DNA from 2 places in the Companilactobacillus alimentarius DSM 20249 genome. Region 1 is predicted to be linked to the other one. Evidence: riboswitches for the same ligand, from Rfam matches in the RefSeq annotation. Region 1 holds a riboswitch; the other holds the start of a gene.

Evidence for each region. A riboswitch is a leader RNA that binds a small molecule or an ion and turns the genes downstream of it on or off. The one in region 1 is predicted to bind lysine.
Region 2: another riboswitch for lysine. It lies ahead of LA20249_RS06095 (amino acid permease); the one in region 1 lies ahead of lysA (diaminopimelate decarboxylase).

The regions. Positions count from the first base shown of each region.
Region 1 is NZ_CP018867.1:971,044-983,069, reverse strand. It holds rRNA gene LA20249_RS04790 (16S ribosomal RNA) at 1-683, shown strand, start outside; tRNA gene LA20249_RS04785 (tRNA-Ile) at 767-841, shown strand; tRNA gene LA20249_RS04780 (tRNA-Ala) at 868-940, shown strand; rRNA gene LA20249_RS04775 (23S ribosomal RNA) at 1,089-4,005, shown strand; rRNA gene rrf (5S ribosomal RNA) at 4,085-4,201, shown strand; tRNA gene LA20249_RS04765 (tRNA-Asn) at 4,211-4,283, shown strand; tRNA gene LA20249_RS04760 (tRNA-Ser) at 4,297-4,387, shown strand; gene LA20249_RS04755 (hypothetical protein) at 4,638-4,850, shown strand; tRNA gene LA20249_RS04750 (tRNA-Arg) at 4,934-5,007, shown strand; gene dapF (diaminopimelate epimerase) at 5,061-6,026, opposite strand; gene LA20249_RS04740 (aspartate kinase) at 6,042-7,400, opposite strand; lysine riboswitch at 7,547-7,724, shown strand; gene lysA (diaminopimelate decarboxylase) at 7,802-9,091, shown strand; gene dapD (2,3,4,5-tetrahydropyridine-2,6-dicarboxylate N-acetyltransferase) at 9,102-9,806, shown strand; gene LA20249_RS04720 (N-acetyldiaminopimelate deacetylase) at 9,809-10,966, shown strand; gene dapA (4-hydroxy-tetrahydrodipicolinate synthase) at 10,966-11,835, shown strand; gene dapB (4-hydroxy-tetrahydrodipicolinate reductase) at 11,846-12,026, shown strand, end outside.
Region 2 is NZ_CP018867.1:1,267,613-1,279,638, reverse strand. It holds gene LA20249_RS06150 (WxL domain-containing protein) at 1-368, shown strand, start outside; gene LA20249_RS06145 (DUF3324 domain-containing protein) at 484-1,581, shown strand; gene LA20249_RS06140 (WxL protein peptidoglycan domain-containing protein) at 1,678-2,667, shown strand; partial or broken gene LA20249_RS12070 (DUF916 domain-containing protein) at 2,670-3,759, shown strand; gene LA20249_RS06125 (IS3 family transposase) at 3,845-4,732, opposite strand; gene LA20249_RS06120 (helix-turn-helix domain-containing protein) at 4,741-5,274, opposite strand; gene LA20249_RS06115 (hypothetical protein) at 5,579-6,130, opposite strand; gene LA20249_RS11855 (helix-turn-helix domain-containing protein) at 6,190-6,396, shown strand; gene LA20249_RS11850 (helix-turn-helix domain-containing protein) at 6,393-6,722, shown strand; gene LA20249_RS06105 (IS3 family transposase) at 6,674-7,618, shown strand; gene LA20249_RS06100 (helix-turn-helix domain-containing protein) at 7,625-8,620, opposite strand; lysine riboswitch at 8,726-8,937, shown strand; gene LA20249_RS06095 (amino acid permease) at 9,021-10,469, shown strand; gene serS (serine--tRNA ligase) at 10,753-12,026, shown strand, end outside.

The DNA.
Region 1 (12,026 bases):
GCTAACGCATTAAGCACTCCGCCTGGGGAGTACGATCGCAAGATTGAAACTCAAAGGAATTGACGGGGGCCCGCACAAGCGGTGGAGCATGTGGTTTAATTCGAAGCAACGCGAAGAACCTTACCAGGTCTTGACATACCATGAAAAGCTAAGAGATTAGTCTTTCCCTTCGGGGACATGGATACAGGTGGTGCATGGTTGTCGTCAGCTCGTGTCGTGAGATGTTGGGTTAAGTCCCGCAACGAGCGCAACCCTTATTATCAGTTGCCAGCATTCAGTTGGGCACTCTGGTGAGACTGCCGGTGATAAACCGGAGGAAGGTGGGGACGACGTCAAATCATCATGCCCCTTATGACCTGGGCTACACACGTGCTACAATGGTCGGTACAACGTGTTGCGAACTCGCGAGGGCAAGCAAATCACTTAAAACCGATCTCAGTTCGGATTGCAGGCTGCAACTCGCCTGCATGAAGCTGGAATCGCTAGTAATCGCGGATCAGCATGCCGCGGTGAATACGTTCCCGGGCCTTGTACACACCGCCCGTCACACCATGAGAGTTTGTAACACCCAAAGTCGGTGGGGTAACCCTTCGGGGAACTAGCCGCCTAAGGTGGGACAAATGATTAGGGTGAAGTCGTAACAAGGTAGCCGTAGGAGAACCTGCGGCTGGATCACCTCCTTTCTAAGGATATGGTACTTTGGTACCAACGGAATACACAATCGTTAAAACTTTGTTTAGTTTTGAGAGGTCTACCTGGCGCTTTCGGGCCTATAGCTCAGCTGGTTTAGAGCGCACGCCTGATAAGCGTGAGGTCGATGGTTCAAGTCCATTTAGGCCCATTCTCTGCAAAGCTTAATAGTAACATGGGGGTTTAGCTCAGCTGGGAGAGCACCTGCTTTGCAAGCAGGAGGTCATCGGTTCGATCCCGTTAACCTCCATTGACAGAGATGTCATACTCGTACCTTGAAAACTGGATATTAAGAATTAATGAATTAAAGAAACACCGAAAACTGCGCGGCAACTTTTTAGTTGCCAGCTGTAACTTATGTTATGGCAAATGATTTAAATTGCTTTTGTAATTTATTAGGTTAAGTTATAAAGGGCGCACGGTGGATGCCTAGGCACTAGGAGCCGATGAAGGACGTAACTAACGACGATACGCCTCGGGGAGCTGTAAGTAAGCTTTGATCCGGGGATTTCCGAATGGGGGAACCCAAATATCGTAATGGATATTTACTTGTCTGTGAATACATAGCAGTCAAGAGGAATACGCAATGAACTGAAACATCTAAGTAGTTGCAGGAATAGAAAGAAATTCGATTCCCTGAGTAGCGGCGAGCGAAACGGGAATAGCCCAAACTAAAGAGCTTGCTCTTTAGGGTTGTAGGACTGATGTTGTGAGTACAAATAGTTGAGATAGCTGAACAGCTTGGAAAAGCTGGCCAAAGAGAGTGAAAGCCTCGTAAGTGAAATCAATACTTCTCCATTCAGTATCCTGAGTACGGCGGAACACGAGAAACTCCGTCGGAATCCGGGAGGACCATCTCCCAAGGCTAAATACTCCCTAGTGACCGATAGTGAACCAGTACCGTGAGGGAAAGGTGAAAAGAACCCCGGAAGGGGAGTGAAATAGATCCTGAAACCGTGTGCCTACAAGTAGTCAGAGTCCGTTTATGGATGATGGCGTGCCTTTTGTAGAATGAACCGGCGAGTTACGTTAACATGCAAGGTTAAGATGAAAAGTCGGAGCCGGAGCGAAAGCGAGTCTGAATAGGGCGATCTAGTATGTTGATGTAGACCCGAAACCAAGTGACCTATCCATGTCCAGGTTGAAGATGCGGTAAAACGCATTGGAGGACCGAACCCGTGTATGTTGAAAAATGCTGGGATGAGATGTGGATAGCGGTGAAATTCCAAACGAACTTGGAGATAGCTGGTTCTCTCCGAAATAGCTTTAGGGTTAGCCTCGGGGATTAGGATCGTGGAGGTAGAGCACTGTTTGGACTAGGGGCCCGTCTTGGGTTACTGAATTCAGATAAACTCCGAATGCCATTGATCTTTACCCGGGAGTCAGACGATGAGTGATAAGATCCACCGTCGAAAGGGAAACAGCCCAGATCACCAGTTAAGGTCCCAAAATTCATGCTAAGTGGAAAAGGATGTGGAAACGCATAGACAACTAGGATGTTGGCTTAGAAGCAGCCATTCATTCAAAGAGTGCGTAATAGCTCACTAGTCGAGTGATTCTGCGCCGAAAATGTACCGGGGCTAAGCATGATACCGAAACTGTGGATGTATCGTAAGATACGTGGTAGGAGAGCGTTGTAAGAGCATTGAAGCTATACCGTGAGGAGTAGTGGAGTTCTTAGAAGTGAGAATGCCGGTATGAGTAACGAAAGACCAGTGAGAATCTGGTCGGCCGAAAGACTAAGGTTTCCTGGGGAAGGCTCGTCCTCCCAGGGTTAGTCGGGGCCTAAGATGAGACCGAAAGGTGTAATCGATGGATAACAGGTTGATATTCCTGTACTAGTTTATTTTGTTTGAACGATGGAAGGACGCAGGAGGATGATGTGTGCACGCTGATGGATATGCGTGTCCAAGCAGTGAGTCTTGAGTTGAGTCAAATGCTTAACTCTTTAAGGACAAGCTGTGATGGGGAGTGAAATTTTAGTAGCGAAGCACAGTAACTCACACTGCCGAGAAAAGTTCCTAGTTAGAAATAAACTACCCGTACCGCAAACCGACACAGGTAGTCGAGGAGAGTATCCTAAGGTCAGCGAGTGAACTCTCGTTAAGGAACTCGGCAAAATGACCCCGTAACTTCGGGAGAAGGGGTGCTGGTGTAACAGCCAGCCGCAGTGAATAGGCCCAAACAACTGTTTATCAAAAACACAGGTCTATGCTAAATCGTAAGATGACGTATATGGGCTGACGCCTGCCCGGTGCTGGAAGGTTAAGAGGATCAGTTAGCTTTTGCGAAGCTGAGAATTGAAGCCCCAGTAAACGGCGGCCGTAACTATAACGGTCCTAAGGTAGCGAAATTCCTTGTCGGGTAAGTTCCGACCCGCACGAAAGGCGTAATGATTTGGGCACTGTCTCAACGAGAGACTCGGTGAAATTATAATACCCGTGAAGATGCGGGTTACCCGCGACAGGACGGAAAGACCCCATGGAGCTTTACTGTAGCTTGATATTGAGTTTTTGTGTGACATGTACAGGATAGGTAGGAGCCGTTGATATCGGAACGCTAGTTTCGATGGAGGCATTGGTGGGATACTACCCTTGTTATATGAAAACTCTAACCTACGTCGTTTATCGCGACGAGGGACAGTGTCTGGTGGGCAGTTTGACTGGGGCGGTCGCCTCCTAAAATGTAACGGAGGCGCTCAAAGGTTCGCTCAGAATGGTTGGAAATCATTCGTAGAATGTAAAGGCATAAGCGAGCTTGACTGCGAGACTGACAAGTCGAGCAGGGACGAAAGTCGGACTTAGTGATCCGGTGGTACCATATGGAAGGGCCATCGCTCAACGGATAAAAGCTACCCTGGGGATAACAGGCTTATCTCCCCCAAGAGTTCACATCGACGGGGAGGTTTGGCACCTCGATGTCGGCTCATCGCATCCTGGGGCTGTAGTCGGTCCCAAGGGTTGGGCTGTTCGCCCATTAAAGCGGTACGCGAGCTGGGTTCAGAACGTCGTGAGACAGTTCGGTCCCTATCCGTCGCGGGCGTAGGAAATTTGAGAGGAGCTGTCCTTAGTACGAGAGGACCGGGATGGACATACCTCTGGTGTACCAGTTGTGCCGCCAGGCGCATCGCTGGGTAGCTACGTATGGACGGGATAAACGCTGAAAGCATCTAAGTGTGAAGCCCCCCTCGAGATGAGATTTCCCATTCCGTTAAGGAAGTAAGATCCGTTAAAGAATATGACGTAGATAGGCTGCGGGTGGAAGTGTAGCGATACATGGAGCTGAGCAGTACTAATAGATCGAGGACTTAACCGAGAAGAGTTCACAGTTTGAAGTGTTTCATTAATTAATTCATAATCTTAATATCTAGTTTTGAAGGTACGAGCGAATATAGTGTGGTGGCGATAGCGAGAAGGATACACCTGTTCCCATGCCGAACACAGAAGTTAAGCTTCTCCACGCCGAAAGTAGTTGGTGGGAAACTACCCGCGAGGATAGGTAGCTGCCACGCTGTAATTATTCCGGATTAGCTCAGTTGGTAGAGCATCTGACTGTTAATCAGGGTGTCGTCAGTTCGAGTCTGACATCCGGAGTTTTTTTTTACTTGGAGAGTTGTCCGAGTGGCTGAAGGAGCATGATTGGAAATCATGTATACGGGTATTGACCTGTATCAAGGGTTCAAATCCCTTACTCTCCGTAGGTTATTTGTACCAACTTAAATAGCTGTATAATACAGTGTAAAGAGACTATCATATTAATTATATGGTAGTCTTTTTGTTTTTTAATCTTTTATTTGTAAAAATAAGATATACAATGGTGCTACAAGATTCAAATTATTATTCAGGATAAATTATTTATAATAAGATCTAGTGAGAAAAAACAATTTAAGAGCAGCTAGGATTAACGTCATTTTTTATAAATTATAAAAAGAAAGGAAAATTCTTACTATGAATATTAAATTACTCCCAGAATACACGTGGGTAAAAACAAACAAGGGAATTACTGGAACAATTCTTGAAGTTTTTGCAGGAAAAAAACCAGCATATTTGGTAGAATACTATCCTCTTTCTCAAGTATCTGAAGATGATGATGAGTCTTTTTTTGTAGATCCAAAAGATATTGTTGACTATAAATTACCAAGATATTTAAATCGAAAATAGAGGTTTTATTATTTATTTACATAAAATTTATATACAAGGTAATAATGTGTATGCTATAATTGTTTTTGTTGAGTTATTGATATGCGCCCATAGCGCAATTGGATAGAGTGTCTGACTACGAATCAGAAGGTTGTAGGTTCGACTCCTACTGGGCGCATCAAGGAAAAAATAGACTTATGATGGTTTCCTATCATGGGTCTATTTTTTTATCTAATTATTTATACTCTTCACAAATTCTTGATAAGCTAATTCTTCGCCAGTTGAATTAACTTTTAAATTATCCAATTTGTTTTGGTGCAAATCGCTTTCTGCCAATTCAATTTCATGTGTAAAGGTAGCATTACCAATTAACCTTATTTGGCTTAATTCCTTTGTCGAATTCAAATTGATTTGTGTCATGACCATTCCGCCAGGGTTGTAAACGGAAATATTTTTAGTAGGATCAAATTTGTCAGAGTGTAACATGGCGAATAAAAGGCTAGTGGCAGACATTCCTGTACCACAGGCATTGGTAAAACCGACACCACGTTCAAATGTCTGAACGAACAATTTATTAGTATCAAGGATTTTACAAAAGCTAACATTAACTCCTTCAGGGAAGTAGTCATTAGAAGCGTTTAATTTGCTTCCTAAGGCTTTTAAATCTTCTTGATTAATCTCTGGTACAAAACTGATCAAGTGTGGATTAGGCACTGCTACAGCCGAAAATTTTGTGTTAGAAATAAATTCATCAACGGGTTCATCAATCATTTCGTCTAATCCATGATAAGAGAAAGAAAGATCATTTTTATTAAAAGAAATTGGTGAGATCTCAACACTAAATGCAGGTACGTTTTCGTAAAAATCTGAAGCCCGTTTAACATGTAAATTTGATTCTTCTGTCTCAACTTGAAATTCATTTAACTGATATTTTTCAGATAAGTAACGACTGACTGTCCGCAAGCCATTCCCACACATTTTGGCTTCACTTCCATCAGCGTTTATTACACGCATTTTACCCAAACAATTTTCGCTAGTTTCAACGACTAATAGACCATCGGCACCATTTAGAATATTTTGACATAAATTAACAGCTAAATTTTTTAATTCAGTATCATTTAGCGGCTGTTCTAAGATTGTTTGGTCAAGAATGAAAAATTTGTTTTCTGAACCATGAACTTTTAATATTTTAACCATTTATTGTTACCTCACTTATTCAAAAAATGTTTTATAAATTTGCCGAACGGCGTTATCAGCGTCTGCAACTTGAGTTCCAATCATAATAGAAATTCTTGAAGCGCCTTGGTTGATCATATGAATTGCAATATTGTTCTGTGTTAAGGAATCAATGACTTTACCAATGGTATTAATATTGTGAGCAATTCCTTCGCCGACAACCATAATAATCGCATAATCATTGATCCATTCTAAGTAATCTGGCTGAAGGGTTTCTTTAACATCGCGACAGAGTTTTTGAATAATATCTTTATCTAATTTACTACGGTCAAAAATAACAGTAAGATCATCAATTCCTGAGGGCATATGTTCATAAGAAATATTGTATTTATAAAAGATTTTCAAAAGTTTTAAAGTGAAACCAACTTCTTTATTTAGCAAATATCTGTGTAGATAAAGTGCTGAAAATCTTTTGGAACATGCAATACCGGTAATTTGATTAGCTGGATCAAAGATAAATTGCTCTGGAACTATCATTGTACCCGCTGCTTCGGGGTTATTGGTATTCTTAACGTTAACGGGAACTTGTCCTTTAACGGCTGGAATAATGGCTTCATCTTGGAAAACAGAGAATCCAGCATACGACAGTTCTCTCATTTCTCGGTAGGACATTTTTTTTATGGCTTGAGGATGTTTGACAATCTTGTTATTAGCGACATAAATGGCATCTACGTCTGTGAAATTTTCATATAAATCAGCATTAAGTCCACGACTGAGAATAGCGCCGGTAATGTCGGAACCGCCACGAGAAAAAGTATAGATTGAACCGTTCTTGCTATAACCGAAGAACCCAGGAAAAACTACACGAGAGTCCTTTGGCAATGATAATTTGCTTAAATTAAAATAAGTTTCAGGTGAAATGTCAGCATCATTTGGCTGTCCATGAACAACTATTCCAGCAATTTTAGGATCGATGAAAACCGATTTAATACCTTGAGCATTTAAAACATTGTTTAATAAAATGGCATTCAAATATTCACCATGAGCTTTGAAAGCTGCTAGAAGATGATCATTATCTGAAAACCTATCATGAGATAATTTGATTAATTTATCTTTGATAAGTTTCAAAGTTGAATCGGTAAGTTTAAAATAATCAACGATTTCTTGGTATCTGTCAGTAATTCTTTGAATTATTTCCTGAGTATCGCTTTGATTCATAACTATTTGTGCATATTGAATCAGTAAATCAGTTACTTTAGTATCATTTGGAAATCTTTTACCAGGAGCTGAGGTAACGATGACTTTCCTTTCTAAATCGTCATTAATAATTTTAATAACTTTTTCAAATTGTTCGCCAGTGGCAAGGGAACTACCACCAAATTTGATGACTTTCATAAAATACACCCCTAAAAATTAAATAGTTTTTAATGATGAGTGTATCATTTTTGTTTGTTATGACAAGAAAAAAGTGAATAAAGTTAGAAAAAATGAAATATTTCTAATATTACTTGACGAATAATGAGTGTTGTTATAATCTTAATATCAATAAAAGAGGTCGCAATTGACATTAGTAAATGAGGGAGCTTCTGTAAGAGCTTTGAACTTATTGAAAGGGAAAATTGCCGAAGTGTTGGATGTTGCAGTGTCTAATGAACTGGGGCGTATTAATAAGATGATACGAACTGTCGTGGTAAATAACCACGTTGCGCTTATGACAAATTTCTGTGGATCAATTCTGAGATCTCTTTGTTGTTAAGCAAAGAGATCTTTTTTTATTTGATAAAGGAGTTTTGAAAATGATTATTAATGATTTAACTAGTAAAGACAACCATTTGATGATTGGTGGCGTAGATAGCGTTGATTTGGTTGAGAAGTATGGCACTCCACTATATGTATTTGATGTAGCGATGATTCGAAATCAAATAAAAAAATTCAAATCAGCCTTTCAAAAAGAAAACTTAAATTATCAAATTAGTTATGCTAGCAAAGCTTTTGCAATCAAGGCTATTTATCAAGTTATGAAACAAGAAGATGTTCACGTAGATGTTGTTTCAGGTGGAGAATTATATACAGCACTGCAAGCTGGTTTTCCCAGTGAAAAAATTAGCTTTCACGGCAATAACAAATCGCGAGCAGAATTATTAATGGCCGTGAAAAATCAAGTAGGGTTGATTATTCTCGATAACTTTCACGAAATTGCATTACTATCTCAGATTTTAAAAGATACTGATCAGAATATAAAAGTAATGTTGCGATTGACCCCTGGTATTTCAGCACATACACATAAATATGATCAAACAGGGCAAACTGATAGTAAATTTGGATTTGATGTAAATTCAGATCAGGCCAAACAGGCAATGCAATTGGTACTTAGCGATCCGCATATGGAATTATTAGGGATTCATGCTCATATTGGTTCACAGATTTTTGGTACACAGGGCTTTAAATTATTAGCTAAAAAAATGGTGGATATTTCTAAACAGTTTCAAGCTGATTTCAATTATTGGCCTAAGGTTATTAACCTAGGTGGTGGATTTGGAATTAGTTATAACGATAATGATGATCCGATTGCAGCTAAAACTTTTATTTCTGAAATTGCCGCAGAATTAAAAAAAGCTTGTCAGGATCGAAGTATTCCTGAAATTTGGATTGAACCAGGGCGTTCAATTGTTGGTCCAGCAGGATATACACTTTATAAGATTGGTTCAAGAAAAGATATTCCCAATTTGAAATCTTATGTTTCAGTCGATGGCGGTATGGGAGACAATATCAGACCTGCCTTGTATCAAGCCAAATATGAAGCGGTTGTTGCTAATAAAATGAATCAAGAAAATGTTGAAACGGTTCATATTGCTGGTAAGTATTGTGAGTCAGGAGATATTTTGATTGACTCCCAGGCTATTCCAAAGACTAGTCCAGGAGATATTTTGGCAGTACTTGATACTGGTGCTTATGGTTATTCGATGGCTATGAACTATAATCGTAATCCCAGACCAGCAGTAGTATTTGTGGAGAATGGTCAAGATAAATTAGTAGTTAAACGTGAAACATATGAGGATTTAATTAGTTTAGATCTGGATTATTAAGGAGAAAATTATGTCGAAGATGAATGCAGAAGAAATTATTAATTATATAGGAAACTCTAAGAAAACAACTCCGGTTAAAGTTTATTTACAAGCAGATATTCAAAAAGTTGATTTTCCTAAGGAAGTAAATGTTTTTAAAAGTGATGAATTAGCAATTATTATTGGTGATTATCAAGTTATCCAACCAATTTTGCAAGCTAATAACTTAACCAATTATTATGTAGAGACACAAGCTCAAAACTCAGCTGTTCCTATGTTGGATATCAACCACATCAATGCTCGAATTGAACCGGGTGCTATTATTCGTGATCAAGTCGAAATTGGCAATAACGCCGTTATAATGATGGGCGCTATTATCAATATCGGAGCTGAAATTGGCGATAAATCAATGATCGATATGGGCGCTGTTTTAGGCGGTCGTGCTATTGTCGGAAAGAATTCTCATATTGGTGCTGGAGCAGTTTTAGCTGGAGTGATTGAACCTGCATCTGCTCAACCAGTAAGAATTGGCGATAACGTAATTGTAGGTGCTAATGCGGTTGTCTTAGAAGGCATTCAGGTCGGTAATGGCGCCGTCATTGGCGCTGGTGCTGTCGTAACTAAAGATGTGGCTGAAAATAGTGTCGTAGCTGGGGTACCCGCCAAAGTTTTGAAAATCAAGGATCAAAAGACGACTGATAAAACCCAAATCGAAAGTAATTTAAGGAAGCTATAGGGATGACACTAACTAATAATGAATTAATTAAAATTCGACGTCACTTACATACGATTCCCGAATTAGCTTTGAATGAATATCAAACTCAAGCTTATTTGAAGCAAGTGATTAATAGGTTTCCCCAAACCAATTTGGAAATTAAAGAGCTACCAGAATTACCAACTGCTCTGTTGGTGTTGGTTAAAGGGAAAGAACCTTCAAGAAATATCGGTTATCGTTGTGATATGGATGCTTTGCCAGTAGATGAGGTCAATCATTTAAGTTATGCATCTAAAAATCCTCATGTTATGCATGCTTGTGGTCACGATATCCATATGACAGTTGCTTTGGGTATTCTTAATTATTTCAGTGTCAATCAACCAAAAGACAATTTAGTTTTTTTCTTTCAACCAGCAGAAGAAAGTCAAAGCGGTGGAAAGATTGCTTATGATTCGAATGCCTTTCAGGGAAAGTTTAAAGTCGATGAATTTTATGGACTCCATGATAACTCACAATTAAAAGCAGGCGTTATAGGATGTCGTAACGGTACTTTGTTTGCTGGGACTACGGAGGTTAATGTCACTGTTAAAGGTAAGAGTGGACATGCAGCTTATCCACACTTGGCAAATGATGCAATAGTAATTGCAGCTAATTTTGTTAATCAGGTCCAAACAGTGGTCTCTCGTAGCATTGATCCAACTAAATGTGGAGTAATTACCTTCGGTAAGTTTGAGGCGGGCGTCATTCGTAACGTTATAGCTGGTCAGGCTCGATTGGAAGGGACGATTCGAGGTCTCACACAAACAATGATTGAATTTATTCGACAGAGAGTTCTAGAGATTGCTGATGGCTTAGAGAAATCTTTTGGCTGTCGAATCGAAGTGGAGTATAACCAAGGCGGCTACTTCCCAGTTGAAAATAATCCTAAATTAACTAAGAATTTTATTGATTACATGAAAAATAATTCTCAGGTAGATTTTCAAGAAACAACTCCCAAAATGACAGGAGAGGATTTTGGGTATTTACTTAATAAAATTCCGGGAACAATGTTTTGGTTAGGTGTCGAAAGTCCTGGAGCTTTGCATTCAGCAGATTTTTTACCGAATGAAGGGGCTATTCAAAAGGGCATTAACGCTATGGTTGGTTTTTTAAATTATCGGATGAATTTGGAGGGAAACTAATGCTTAAAAATGTTGATTTAATGACGGCAATAATAACGCCATTTGATGAGAATCAAGAAATTGATTTTAAAGCTTTGAAAAAATTAACAGAACATCTTTTAGAGACTGGTTCAAAGGGATTTGTTATCGGCGGAACGACTGGTGAAACTCCGACGTTAACGGAAGATGAGAAATTGACTCTATATCGTAAATTTGTTGAAATCGTTGCAGGGCGTGTTCCTATAATTGCTGGTGCCGGCAGCAATAATACTCAGCAAACAATTGATTTTATTAATAAACTGTCACAGATCAATGGAATTGATATGGCTTTAGTGGTTGTACCTTACTATAACAAGCCCAATCAACGAGGGATGATAAATCACTTTGAGGCAGTTGCAAAAAATTCACCTTTGCCAATTATGATTTACAATATTCCTGGTCGGACAGGTGTCTTAATGGCTAAAGAGACTGTTGTTAAATTAGCTCAGAATAAAAATATTCAAGGCATTAAACAGTGCAATACGATGGAAGATTTGGAATATATCGTTGAACACACGGATGATGATTTCAATGTATATAGTGGCGAAGATGCACAAGCTTTATTTGCAAAGATTATTGGTGCTAATGGTGTCGTTTCAGTGGCTTCACACATTTATGGAACGGAATTGACGAGGATGTACCAATCTTTGGATAGTGGAAATTATCAATTGGCAGGAAAAATTCAACGTCAATTAACACCAAAGATGAATGCCTTATTCATGTATCCATCACCTTCCCCAACCAAAGCTGCTTTGAATAAATTGGGTTATCAAGTAGGTGGCTGTCGTTTACCGATTGCTACGTTGAATAATGATGAGAAAAAGGTTCTTTTTAAAAAACTAGATTTATAGGAGTTTTTAAATGATAAATGTTATAGTTTCTGGTTTTAATGGCTCAATGGGTCAAAAAGCTGTCAAGATGGTCAATGAAAGCACCGATATGCAATTGGTTGCTGGATTTAATCCAGTGGTTAAGGATTTGAATCCGGAGAATTATGGTCTGAATAAGAATGTAAAGATTTTTAATCAAGTATCTAAGATTG
Region 2 (12,026 bases), 300 kb from region 1:
CAGAAGGCTCATCAGATACTGCTGATGCTAAGGCTTATACTTTGAATTTGACACCAACAAAACTATTGAATGATAAAGGTGTAAACGTTTCAACAAATGGTGTTGCTAAGACTTCTGAAGCTCATATCAATGGTGATAGCAAAGGTAATGGTTCCGCTGATGACTCTAATGTTATCAATTTAGCAGCAGGTACATATGCTGAAGGTCCTATCAATGCTTCATTCAATAAAGATGCTGAAGATGCAACGTTGAACTTGAATGATACTGCATCAGCTGCTAAGACAGGTACTTCAAAGTCATACAATGCTACAGTTACATGGACATTGAAGACAGTTCCTGTATCTACTGATACTGGTTCTCAAGGTTAATTAATAAAGCAATAAAAATTTAAAAATAATGACCACTACTACAATAGTAGTGGTTTTTATTTTATAATATAACTGGTTAATACATTTATAGGTGTTTTTATTATGGAGGTTTCAAATGTTAAAATTTAAGTCAAAGTTTTCATTTTTGTTGCCATTAATGTTTGCCTTATTTTTAAGCTTATTAGGTGTAACGAATGTTACCGCTGCCACTTCTGGAGATTATACGATTGCTCCAAGTGGTAAGAGTAATGATGTCGTTAATATTGATAACGGAAGTTATTATATTACGGGGACACCTGGACAAAAGACAGAGATAAAGCTACAAGTGATCAATAAAGCTAGTTCAACGCGTAATTTTATTTATTATGCTGCCACAGCATATACCAATGATAATGGTGCTTTATCATATAATAGTATGAAAGTTACTGACCCATCATTGAAGATTCAAACTAGGGATGCTATTTCGCCTAAGAAATCAACTTTCAAAGTACCGGGGAATACTTCGGCTACTTTGACATTGAATGTGACGATTCCAACTAAGAAGTTTGACGGTACTATCATGGGTGGTGTCACTGTAGCTCCTTATAAGGAAAAGGCTAAGGGTACTGTTGGATCAAATGGTAACTTGATTAAGAATAAGTTCAGTTATTCAATTCCTGTTCAAATTCATCAAAAGGGTGCCGAAGCAGTTCAACCAAAATATTCAGTTAGAACTGTTAAACCTGATTTGACTACAACTTCTAAGGGTCAAAAACAAGGTGTTAAAGCCAATATTCATAACTCAACTAATTCTTATACTGGAAGTTTGTCAGCTAAAGCAGTTGTCACAAAGAAGGGTGACAAGAGTTTCAAAATTACGCAATTGTATGATTCACAAAGTATTGCGCCAACAACTAATTATGATTTAAGTATTCCATGGGGTAAGAAAGCCTTGCAATCTGGTGATTACCATCTGAAATTAACTTATAAGACTGCTGGTGGAATCAAGAGCTGGGTCTTAAATAAAGATTTCACGATTACTAATAACGATGCTGCTAAGTACAACAAATTAGCTGGTATCAAGCCAAATTACCTCTGGTTATATATTCTATTAGGAATTCTTGCATTGGCAATTATTCTGGGATTAGGAATTTACTTAGGTAAGAGAAACAACAATAAAAATAATAATAATGGTGGTAACGGTGGAACACCAACAAGACGTCGTCGTCGTTAATATTGTTTGATAAATAATTAAATATTAGGCTGTTCCAAGACTTGGAACGGCTTTTTTAGTATTATTAGAGGTGAAGTAAATATCAGGGGCAGATCAATGAGTAAAAAAATAATATATTTTCTATCAGCGATATTCTTTGCCTTTTTAGGCTTTATGGTTAATGATTTAGTTGTAAAAGCAGATATTAACGGAGTTACAGTGACCCCATTGATTGAAAATGGTGATACTGATGTGACCGATAGATTTGAAATTGTCGGTAAACCTGGTGCTGAGCGCACGGTTAAAATATCTATTGGTAATTTTGGGATCAATAAATTACATCTTAGAATTGAGCCTACCAATGCGACGACATCAATGGACGGAAAAATTGTTTATACTGATAAAGTTTTGGCGGGGCAATATGGCTTGCAGTATGCTTTTTCTAGTATGACTAAGGCCAAAAATATCGTTTTGAAGCCTAACAAAACTAAGGATGTAACTTTTAAAATAAAATTGCCCGATTCAAAAATTGACGGACTGATCATGGGTGGTTTTAATGTCTACGACACTTCCAAAGATGGAGCCAAGGGCAATGCTAATGTCCCAGTTTGGATAACTGGTGATAATAAAGCTGTCGGTGGCATTGTTAGTTTGCATAATTTAACTTTGGATGTGATTGATAAGAAACCACATATTATTATTAATTTGCAAAATAAAGAACTCGGTCAAATGAAAAATGTTATCGTTCATATGACTGTTAAACGTAAAAGCTGGCTGGATCGGTTCAATCTTGGACCTAAAAAAATGATAGCTGATACAACTTATGACAAAGTAGCCCCCAATTCTAAGATTCCGGTTGATTTTGATCAGAATCAAACTCCAATTCAGGCGGGTGAGTACGTCGTCAAAGGGGCGGCTCGAAGCGGCAAGGCTACTTGGACTTTCCATAAGACATATAAAATTACGCAAGATCAGGCTAATGATATCAACAAACGTTGCAAGGGACTGATCTATAACAAGACGACCACTTATATTCTGATTGTTTGTGTTCTATTGTCAGTGATTTTCCTTATCTTTTGGGCTATTTGGTACTCAGGTAGGAGTTAAAAATGAAAAAAAGAATAATTGTATTTTTCTCAACATTATTGTTATTGTTGGCAATCTTTTGGCCAGGGACGACTGTGAAAGCAGCACCTGACAAATCGTATGCTATTCAAGCAATTTTGCCCGATAATCAAATCAATAAAGATGAATCATATTTTGATTTGAAGATTACACCTAAAAAAGAACAGACTCTAAAAGTATTGATTGCAAATACCGGTAGCAAATCAATTAAAGTTACTGCTGAGATTAACAATGCTTATACGGCTGATTCAGGTGTGATTGGTTATGATAAATATGATGCTAAATTATATAAATCAAAGTTACCTTCACTGACTTCATTGGTTGATGGACAAAGAAAACAAACGGTTAACTTGAAGACTGGTGAAAATAAAACTGTTGAATTCAAGGTGAAATCGCCTGATTCCGAATATGCCGGAATTATTTTGGGTGGTGTGACGACGACAGCCTCGGTTAGTCCGACTGAATCGAAGAATATCAACATCAAAAATCAAGTTCGTTATGTTAAAGGGGTGGTACTGCGTTCAAAAGATGATGGTGTGATGCCGAAGATGCATTTGACAACAGCTGCACCTAAAGCTGTAGCGGGTTCAACCGGAATTGCGTACACATTGGACAATACAGCCCCAATAAACATCAATAAAGTCTCATTAGAAGCTAAAATCAAGCATAATGGAAACCATCAACTATAGTGCTAACAACCTCCAAATCGCTCCTAATTCCCAATTTAACTATTTTATTCCAGTTAAGAAATTAGGCTCTGGGACTTATAAAGCACACATAACTTTGAAAAATGATTCAGGCTTTTCGACTTCATTTGATAAATCTATAACGATTCAACAAAAAGAAGTCGACAGTATCAAAGATTCTGCTAGTCCTAAGCAGGAGAGCAACAATAAACAGTGGATTGCTATTATCATAGGAATTATTGTTTTGATTGCCATTGCCGTTTGGATGTACTTGTACTATTCCAATAGAAATGGCAAGAAGAGTCGTGGTAGATCATTCTTTAAAAATAAGGATTCTAATAAGACAACGAGATCAGGTAATACGAGATCTTCACGTCATAAGAAGTAATTTAATAAAAGCATAACAAAATACCTGTACTAATTGAGATTTATCAATAAAGTGCAACACAAAAGTTAGACAAAATTGAATATTGTTAAGCTGATAAGGCATGTTCCCTGTATTCGCGGGGAGTCATGCCTTTTGTTTTTCTTGAGATGCGTCGATTGTTAAACCAATCGACGTACTCCTTAGAAAGTTTCCTAAATTCTTTCATATCTTTACAAGGTGGAAATCCATTGAGACATTCTGTTTTGAATAGATGAAAGAAACTTTCGATTGGCGCATTGTCGAGACAATTTCCTTTGCGAGACATGCTCTGTATAAATCCATCTTCAGAAAGCCTATCAGTATAATAATTTAGTTGATAATGCCAGCCTTGATCTGAATGTATCACTGGGTTGCTTCCTTTAGGTATAACTGTCGTTAATTCATTTAATGTATCCATAATTAATTTACTATTGGGACTATTACTTACTTGGAACGCTAGAACTTCTTTGCTTGCCTCGTCGGTAATTGCGGAAACATAAGCCCATTCGTTATCCCTTAAACGAACTTGTGTGACATCTGTATGCAGGACTTTAAAGGGCTCAGTTTCATTAAACTGTTGATGTAAAATGTTGTGTGCGACCTTTCCAACAGTTCCTTTATATGAGGAATACTTTCCATTTTTATGACGATTATAAAGATTTACTTGAACATTTAACTCATTCATCAAGCGACGAGCTACGGCATCTGCTATGTGAACATCTAGTTTAATTAATCCTTCTTGTACGCGACGATAACCGTAGGTTAGGCGTCCACGACATTTTCCACTTTCAGTAATTTTTAATATTTCAGTTTTTATATCTTTGTACTTATCTACATGATTTTTGATACGTTTACGCTCATCATGGTAAGTGGCCTTTTTAAGTCCAATGGCCTTAAGAATATCGCCTATCTTATACCGTTCTGCTTTTGGAAGAGACTCTTGTTCTACCCTGATCTGATCAACTATTTGTGTTTTTTTGCGTCCTTTGAAGTTCCGAACAGGGTCATTGATTTTTTTAAAATATCATTCTCCAACTTTGTGTCATATAATTCTTGATTCTTCTTTGCGAGTTCCTCGCGAAGTTGATCTAATTCATTCTTGTTTATTAAATGACGTAATTTCTTTTTATCATTTTTCACTTTGGATTTTCTGCCTTTCGGATGAGACTTCAAGGCTTCTATGCCATGTTTATTGAATGCCGTTCTCCAGGAACTAATCTGACACTTGTTAACATCAAATCTGGCGGATACTTCAGCTAAAGTTTCATCATGAGTTTGATAGTAGTTTATCACATCAATTTTAAATTCAGCTGAAAAGCTTCGTTTAGTTTTTTTTCGCTTAAGCGAGTCTACGCCGCTTAAGCGATATTTTTGAATCCAGAAACTGACTTGCCGTTTAGGTAAATTATGTTTCTCTGAGAGACTTTGCATGCTGGTTCCACCTTGGAGGTATTCACCAACAACTTCTGCCTTTAATTTTGAACTGTATTTAACCATATAAAAAGCGCTCCATAACTGTTAGATTTCTTGTCTAACAATTATGAAGCACTTTATCAATTAGTACAGGTATTTTAGTGTGGTCAAAACTATGAATTATAAAAAATAAACTCTAACTTAGCCCAGAGCAAAAATTGAAATCGGCTCAGCCGAGAAATTCTTCTTGATTGGCGGTTTTTGCCAATTTAGAAGAAGGCTCGATTTGGAAACAATTTTTGATTTGTAAAATTGGTTTCAAACGATGCCCTCAGCGTTCCAGCCGAATTTCAATTTTTGCGGAGGGCGGGAACAATTAACCAAAACTTTAAAGTGCACGTTTTTTCTTATTGCTGTCAATCTTACTCTTCAATTTCTTGACGTAAACTTGATTCAATTGAATCAACAGCCAAATGTAATCCGGTCTGGTTGAAGAAATATCCCAAGAAATTACTTTCAAATCTTTTGGATATTTCTTCTTCTCGATGTCTAATGGTAAAACATCAAGTGAAGTTATCAAGACATCAACGTCTTCGTAGACATCGCTTGGAACGATTTCGACGAATTTTAAAGTTCTGATGTTTCTTAAGACGACTTCAGCTGCTTGGTTTCCAGGATCAATCAAAACTTTAACCTTGATAATATCTGAGGCACGAATGGTTGAAATATAACTAGGAAGGACTTGATAAAGGTTCTTGGAGATTAATTCTGCCGCATTGTAAATCCCGAGATATTCTTTTTGATCGACATTTGAGAAGAAGGTATAAATATCTTTGTATAAGTCAGTATATGAGGCTTGATTGCCTTCGGCATACATCGAATCTAGGTGCATGATTGAATAAGGTGCCATGATGTAATAAAAGACAATATCTCTTGTCACGTATAAAGTGCTTCATAATTGTTAGACAAGAAATCTAACAGTTATGGAGCGCTTTTTATATGGTTAAATACAGTTCAAAATTAAAGGCAGAAGTTGTTGGTGAATACCTCCAAGGTGGAACCAGCATGCAAAGTCTCTCAGAGAAACATAATTTACCTAAACGGCAAGTCAGTTTCTGGATTCAAAAATATCGCTTAAGCGGCGTAGACTCGCTTAAGCGAAAAAAACTAAACGAAGCTTTTCAGCTGAATTTAAAATTGATGTGATAAACTACTATCAAACTCATGATGAAACTTTAGCTGAAGTATCCGCCAGATTTGATGTTAACAAGTGTCAGATTAGTTCCTGGAGAACGGCATTCAATAAACATGGCATAGAAGCCTTGAAGTCTCATCCGAAAGGCAGAAAATCCAAAGTGAAAAATGATAAAAAGAAATTACGTCATTTAATAAACAAGAATGAATTAGATCAACTTCGCGAGGAACTCGCAAAGAAGAATCAAGAATTATATGACACAAAGTTGGAGAATGATATTTTAAAAAAATCAATGACCCTGTTCGGAACTTCAAAGGACGCAAAAAAACACAAATAGTTGATCAGATCAGGGTAGAACAAGAGTCTCTTCCAAAAGCAGAACGGTATAAGATAGGCGATATTCTTAAGGCCATTGGACTTAAAAAGGCCACTTACCATGATGAGCGTAAACGTATCAAAAATCATGTAGATAAGTACAAAGATATAAAAACTGAAATATTAAAAATTACTGAAAGTGGAAAATGTCGTGGACGCCTAACCTACGGTTATCGTCGCGTACAAGAAGGATTAATTAAACTAGATATTCACATAGCAGATGCCGTAGCTCGTCGCTTGATGAATGAGTTAAATGTTCAAGTAAATCTTTATAATCGTCATAAAAATGGAAAGTATTCCTCATATAAAGGAACTGTTGGAAAGGTCGCACACAACATTTTACATCAACAGTTTAATGAAACTGAGCCCTTTAAAGTCCTGCATACAGATGTCACACAAGTTCGTTTAAGGGATAACGAATGGGCTTATGTTTCCGCAATTACCGACGAGGCAAGCAAAGAAGTTCTAGCGTTCCAAGTAAGTAATAGTCCCAATAGTAAATTAATTATGGATACATTAAATGAATTAACGACAGTTATACCTAAAGGAAGCAACCCAGTGATACATTCAGATCAAGGCTGGCATTATCAACTAAATTATTATACTGATAGGCTTTCTGAAGATGGATTTATACAGAGCATGTCTCGCAAAGGAAATTGTCTCGACAATGCGCCAATCGAAAGTTTCTTTCATCTATTCAAAACAGAATGTCTCAATGGATTTCCACCTTGTAAAGATATGAAAGAATTTAGGAAACTTTCTAAGGAGTACGTCGATTGGTTTAACAATCGACGCATCTCAAGAAAAACAAAAGGCATGACTCCCCGCGAATACAGGGAACATGCCTTATCAGCTTAACAATATTCAATTTTGTCTAACTTTTGTGTTGCACTTTACGTAGGTCATGATATGCTTCAACGTTTTTTGATTATGGTAGACGGACATATCATCGTGATAATGTTCCTTTAGAAAATCTATAAAGTGATAAACGAGCGCATAGAACTTCGGATTGATTCTGGCGTTAGCATTGATTGGGCGATCAAATGCTGTATCGCTTGGTTGAAAGGCGGTATTTCTAAAGAGATTGATCAATTTATTCTCATTATTTAAAGCATTTAATGGCACGATAGGATAGTCGTCATGAGTTAAGATATCCTTTCCTAAGGTCTGGTCACTAAAGACGACATCATAATATGGTAATTCTTCGATATAGTTTCGTTTAATTATACGGATTCGAGAAATAGCTAGGAAATACTTCAACTGAAAATGTACGATGGGATTGTCAAAAGTCAATCCGGCTTTTGAAATGATCTGATCAATTGAATTCTCCTGAATCAAGCTAAATGGCCACTCTTGAGCATGGTAGGTATACCAATAGACATAATAAGCCATCCATCGGATATTTTTTTCATTGCCCTTAATTTCTAAGGTAGAATTTGAAATCTTTAATCCAAAGTTCTTGAGAAAAGCTCTGAACTTGGACATTCGACGATTGAGAGTTGACTTACTAGTGAAATGATCACTACTAAAACTCTCAAATGATGGGTTAGCACTGGTCAAGCCATAATTGAAAGCTTGAAAGACTACCGAGTTCTTTACTAAGTATAGGCGGTAAGTATCAACGGAAATCTTACTGAAATCGATCGATTCGATCTTGGTATCACTAGGATCAATTTCCGGAGCGACTTCGGTAAAATCTTCTAACAGTGCTTGGAAAATATTATATGTTTTTTGATACGTAAATTGTAATCTACTACTAATATTACTCAAGTTTACTTCACGAGGTGGCAGCGACTTAATAACAGTTAGCATTCGATACTTCTCTACGTCTTGCTTAACTAAGAAAATTTGCTCCAACATGTTTGTTTCCCCCGGCAATGTTAAATTAGAAAAGATTGGTAAATAATTTAAAAAATATAAGAAACACTACTTGCTACTATCTTAACATTTATTTATAATGTTTTGTAATCAGATAGAGGCGCAATTTTTATTAGTCATGTTTTGGAGTGCAGATAGGGTACATTGAAAAAACATTAAAGGGAAAATTGCCGAAATCATTTTATCCCTACTTGGTAAAGTTGATTGGGCTATTGCTTAAGAGGCAGTAGACTGTCGTATCAGAAAGTAATACTTGTTTTAAGAGCAAGATTACTTTCTAACGTTGAGCTATTGATTAATGGGATGATCGTAATCCTTATTGTCAGTAGTTCCTCTGAGAATAAGGGCTTTTTTTGTGCCCAAAATAAAAGGGGAATGAAAGATGGAAAATAATGATGTGAGTCGATCGTTAAAGACTCGTCATCTATCAATGATTGCGTTGGGTGGTTCGATTGGAACTGGTTTATTTGTTGCCAGTGGTTCTTCAATTTCGACAGCTGGACCGGGAGGAGCTCTGATAGCGTACGTGGCTATCGGTATTATGGTCTATTTCTTGATGACCAGCTTGGGTGAAATGGCTACTTACATGCCTGTTTCAGGTTCATTCGCTACTTATGCAACAAAATTTATTGATCCAGCATTTGGTTTTGCGCTGGGATGGAATTACTGGTTTAATTGGGCCATTACTTTGGCGGTAGATTTATCAACAATCTCGTTGGTGGTTAAGTACTGGTTCCCAAGTTGGACTTCGTGGAAAATTAGTTTAACTTTTATGATTATTTTATTGGTAATTAATTTTATTTCAGTTAGTTCGTTTGGTGAAACTGAATATTGGTTGTCATCAATTAAAGTTTTAGCAGTGATTATCTTCTTGATTGTTGGTGTGTTAAGCATTTTGGGGATTTTGGGTAACCAGAACTTCGTTGGTTTAACTAATTATTCTTATAAGAAAGCACCATTTGTTGGGGGGATACCGGCAATTCTGAGTGTGTTCGTTGTTGCTGGGTTCTCGTTTCAGGGAACTGAATTGATCGGTATTACAGCTGGCGAGTCAGCTACTCCGGAAAAGAGTATTCCCAAGGCTATCAAACAAGTTTTCTGGAGAATTCTGTTATTCTATATCTTATCTATTGCGGTAATTGGGGCATTGATTCCTTACACTAGCCCTAATTTATTGGGATCTGGCGCGGGTGACATTGCTATCAGTCCCTTTACGATCGTCTTTAAAAAGGTGGGAATTCCACTGGCTGCTGGCGTTATGAATGCGGTAATTTTAACATCAGTTATTTCTGCGGCTAATTCTGGTCTTTATGCGGCCAGTCGAATGCTTTGGTCGATGAGTAAGCAGGGAATGGCACCTAAGGCTTTTGCAAAAACTAATGGTCGTGGCGTTCCAGTATTTTCACTACTATTAACGGCTCTAGTGGGGGCAATTGCTTTGTTCACTAGTTTGTACGGTGATTCATTTTATGAGTTATTAGTTGCTGCTAGTGGATTGACTGGTTTTATTGCTTGGTTAGGAATTGCTTTCTCACACTACAGATTTAGAAAAGCATACTTATACAAGGGTTACGATTTAGATGATTTACGTTACAAAGCTAAGTGGTTCCCATTTGGACCAATTTTGGCAATTGTTTTGGGTATTATCATTATCCTAGGTCAAGATGTCCGCTCAATGGTCAATTTTAATATCGGAAGACTTTTGATTAGCTATAGTGGTTTGATTATATTATTTGTTTGTTGGCTGTATTATAAGATTCGTTATAAAACTAAATTCCTGAAATTGGAAGATATTGATGTCAAACATGAACAAAAACATAACCACTATTAGTTGATATTTGGGTCAGTTTAAATTATTATAAGAATTGTATATAACGCTAAGAGAGTGCCTACTCAAAAACCTTTCAGAGAAACGATGGTTGGTGAAAATCGTTAAGGTCTTTATTCCAGCATTCTGGCAACGGGTAATGCCGTTCGGGTTGATCCGATAAAGTCTGAAAGTGTAGTGTACTTTGTGTACGCTGAAACTGGGTGGTACCGCGAATAGTCGATTCGTCCCTTCATTGGGATGAGTCGGCTTTTTTGTATTCTTAGTAAAAAAAGGGAGAAAGCATATGTTAGATATCAAGCTAATCAGAAAAGATCCTGATTGGATCAAGAACAAGTTAGCCTCACGTGGTGTTACGAGTGAAGAAATTGATGAATTAATTGGCTATGACACTAAACGTCGTGAGCTATTAGTTAAGAGTGAAACTTTGAAGGAAAAGAGAAATACTGTTTCTCAAGGTATCGCTACTAAGAAACGCAACAAAGAAGATGCTAGTGACGAAATCGCTGCTATGAAACAAGTCGGAGCTGATATTAAAGAGTTAGACGCTGAACTTGAAGAGACCCAAGGCAAGATGAATTATATCTTGGTTCGTTTACCTAATATTCCTGACGATTCTGTTCCCGTTGGTCCTGATGAAAGTACTAATAAGGAAATCAGAAAAGTCGGAGCTATTCCTAAGGAAGGTTTCAAACCTCGTCATCACTGGGATATTGGGGAAGAATTGGGTATCCTAGATTTTGAGCAAGCTACAAAAGTGGCTGGTAGTCGTTTTGTTTACTATATCGGCATGGGTGCTCGTTTGGAACGTGCGGTTTATAATTTCATGTTAGATCAACATCAAAAGGAAGGTTATACCGAAGTAATTCCTCCATACTTGGTTAACAATGAAGCTATGTTTGGTACAAGCCAATTTCCTAAGTTTACTAAGGATGTTTATACCGTTACAGTCGATGAAAATCCTTTGACATTGATTCCAACTGCTGAAGTTCCCTTGACAAACTACTTTGCTGGTAAGATTTTGGACGAAAAGGATTTGCCTAAGTATGTAACGGCTCTAACACCATGTTTCCGTTCTGAAGCAGGTTCTGCTGGACGTGATACTCGTGGTTTGATTAGAATGCATCAATTCAACAAAGTTGAAATGGTAAAGATTGCTAAACCAGAGGAATCATACAACGAATTGGAAAAGTTGACAGCTAATGCTGAAAACATTTTGAAACAATTGGGCCTTCCATATCACGTAATCGTATTATCAAGTGGGGATGCTAGTTTCAGTTCCGCTAAGACTTATGATCTTGAAGTATGGATGCCTGCTCAAGACAAGTATCGTGAAGTTTCAAGTTGTTCTAACTGTCTTGATTTCCAAGCTCGTCGTGCTCATATCCGTTATCGTGACGCTAATGGCAAGACAAAATTAGCTCATACTTTGAATGGTTCAGGACTTGCTGCTGGTCGTACTGTTGCTGCTATTCTTGAAAATTATCAAAATGAAGATGGTTCTGTAACGATTCCCGATGTTTTAGTACCATACATGGGTGGAGTAACAAAAATTACTAA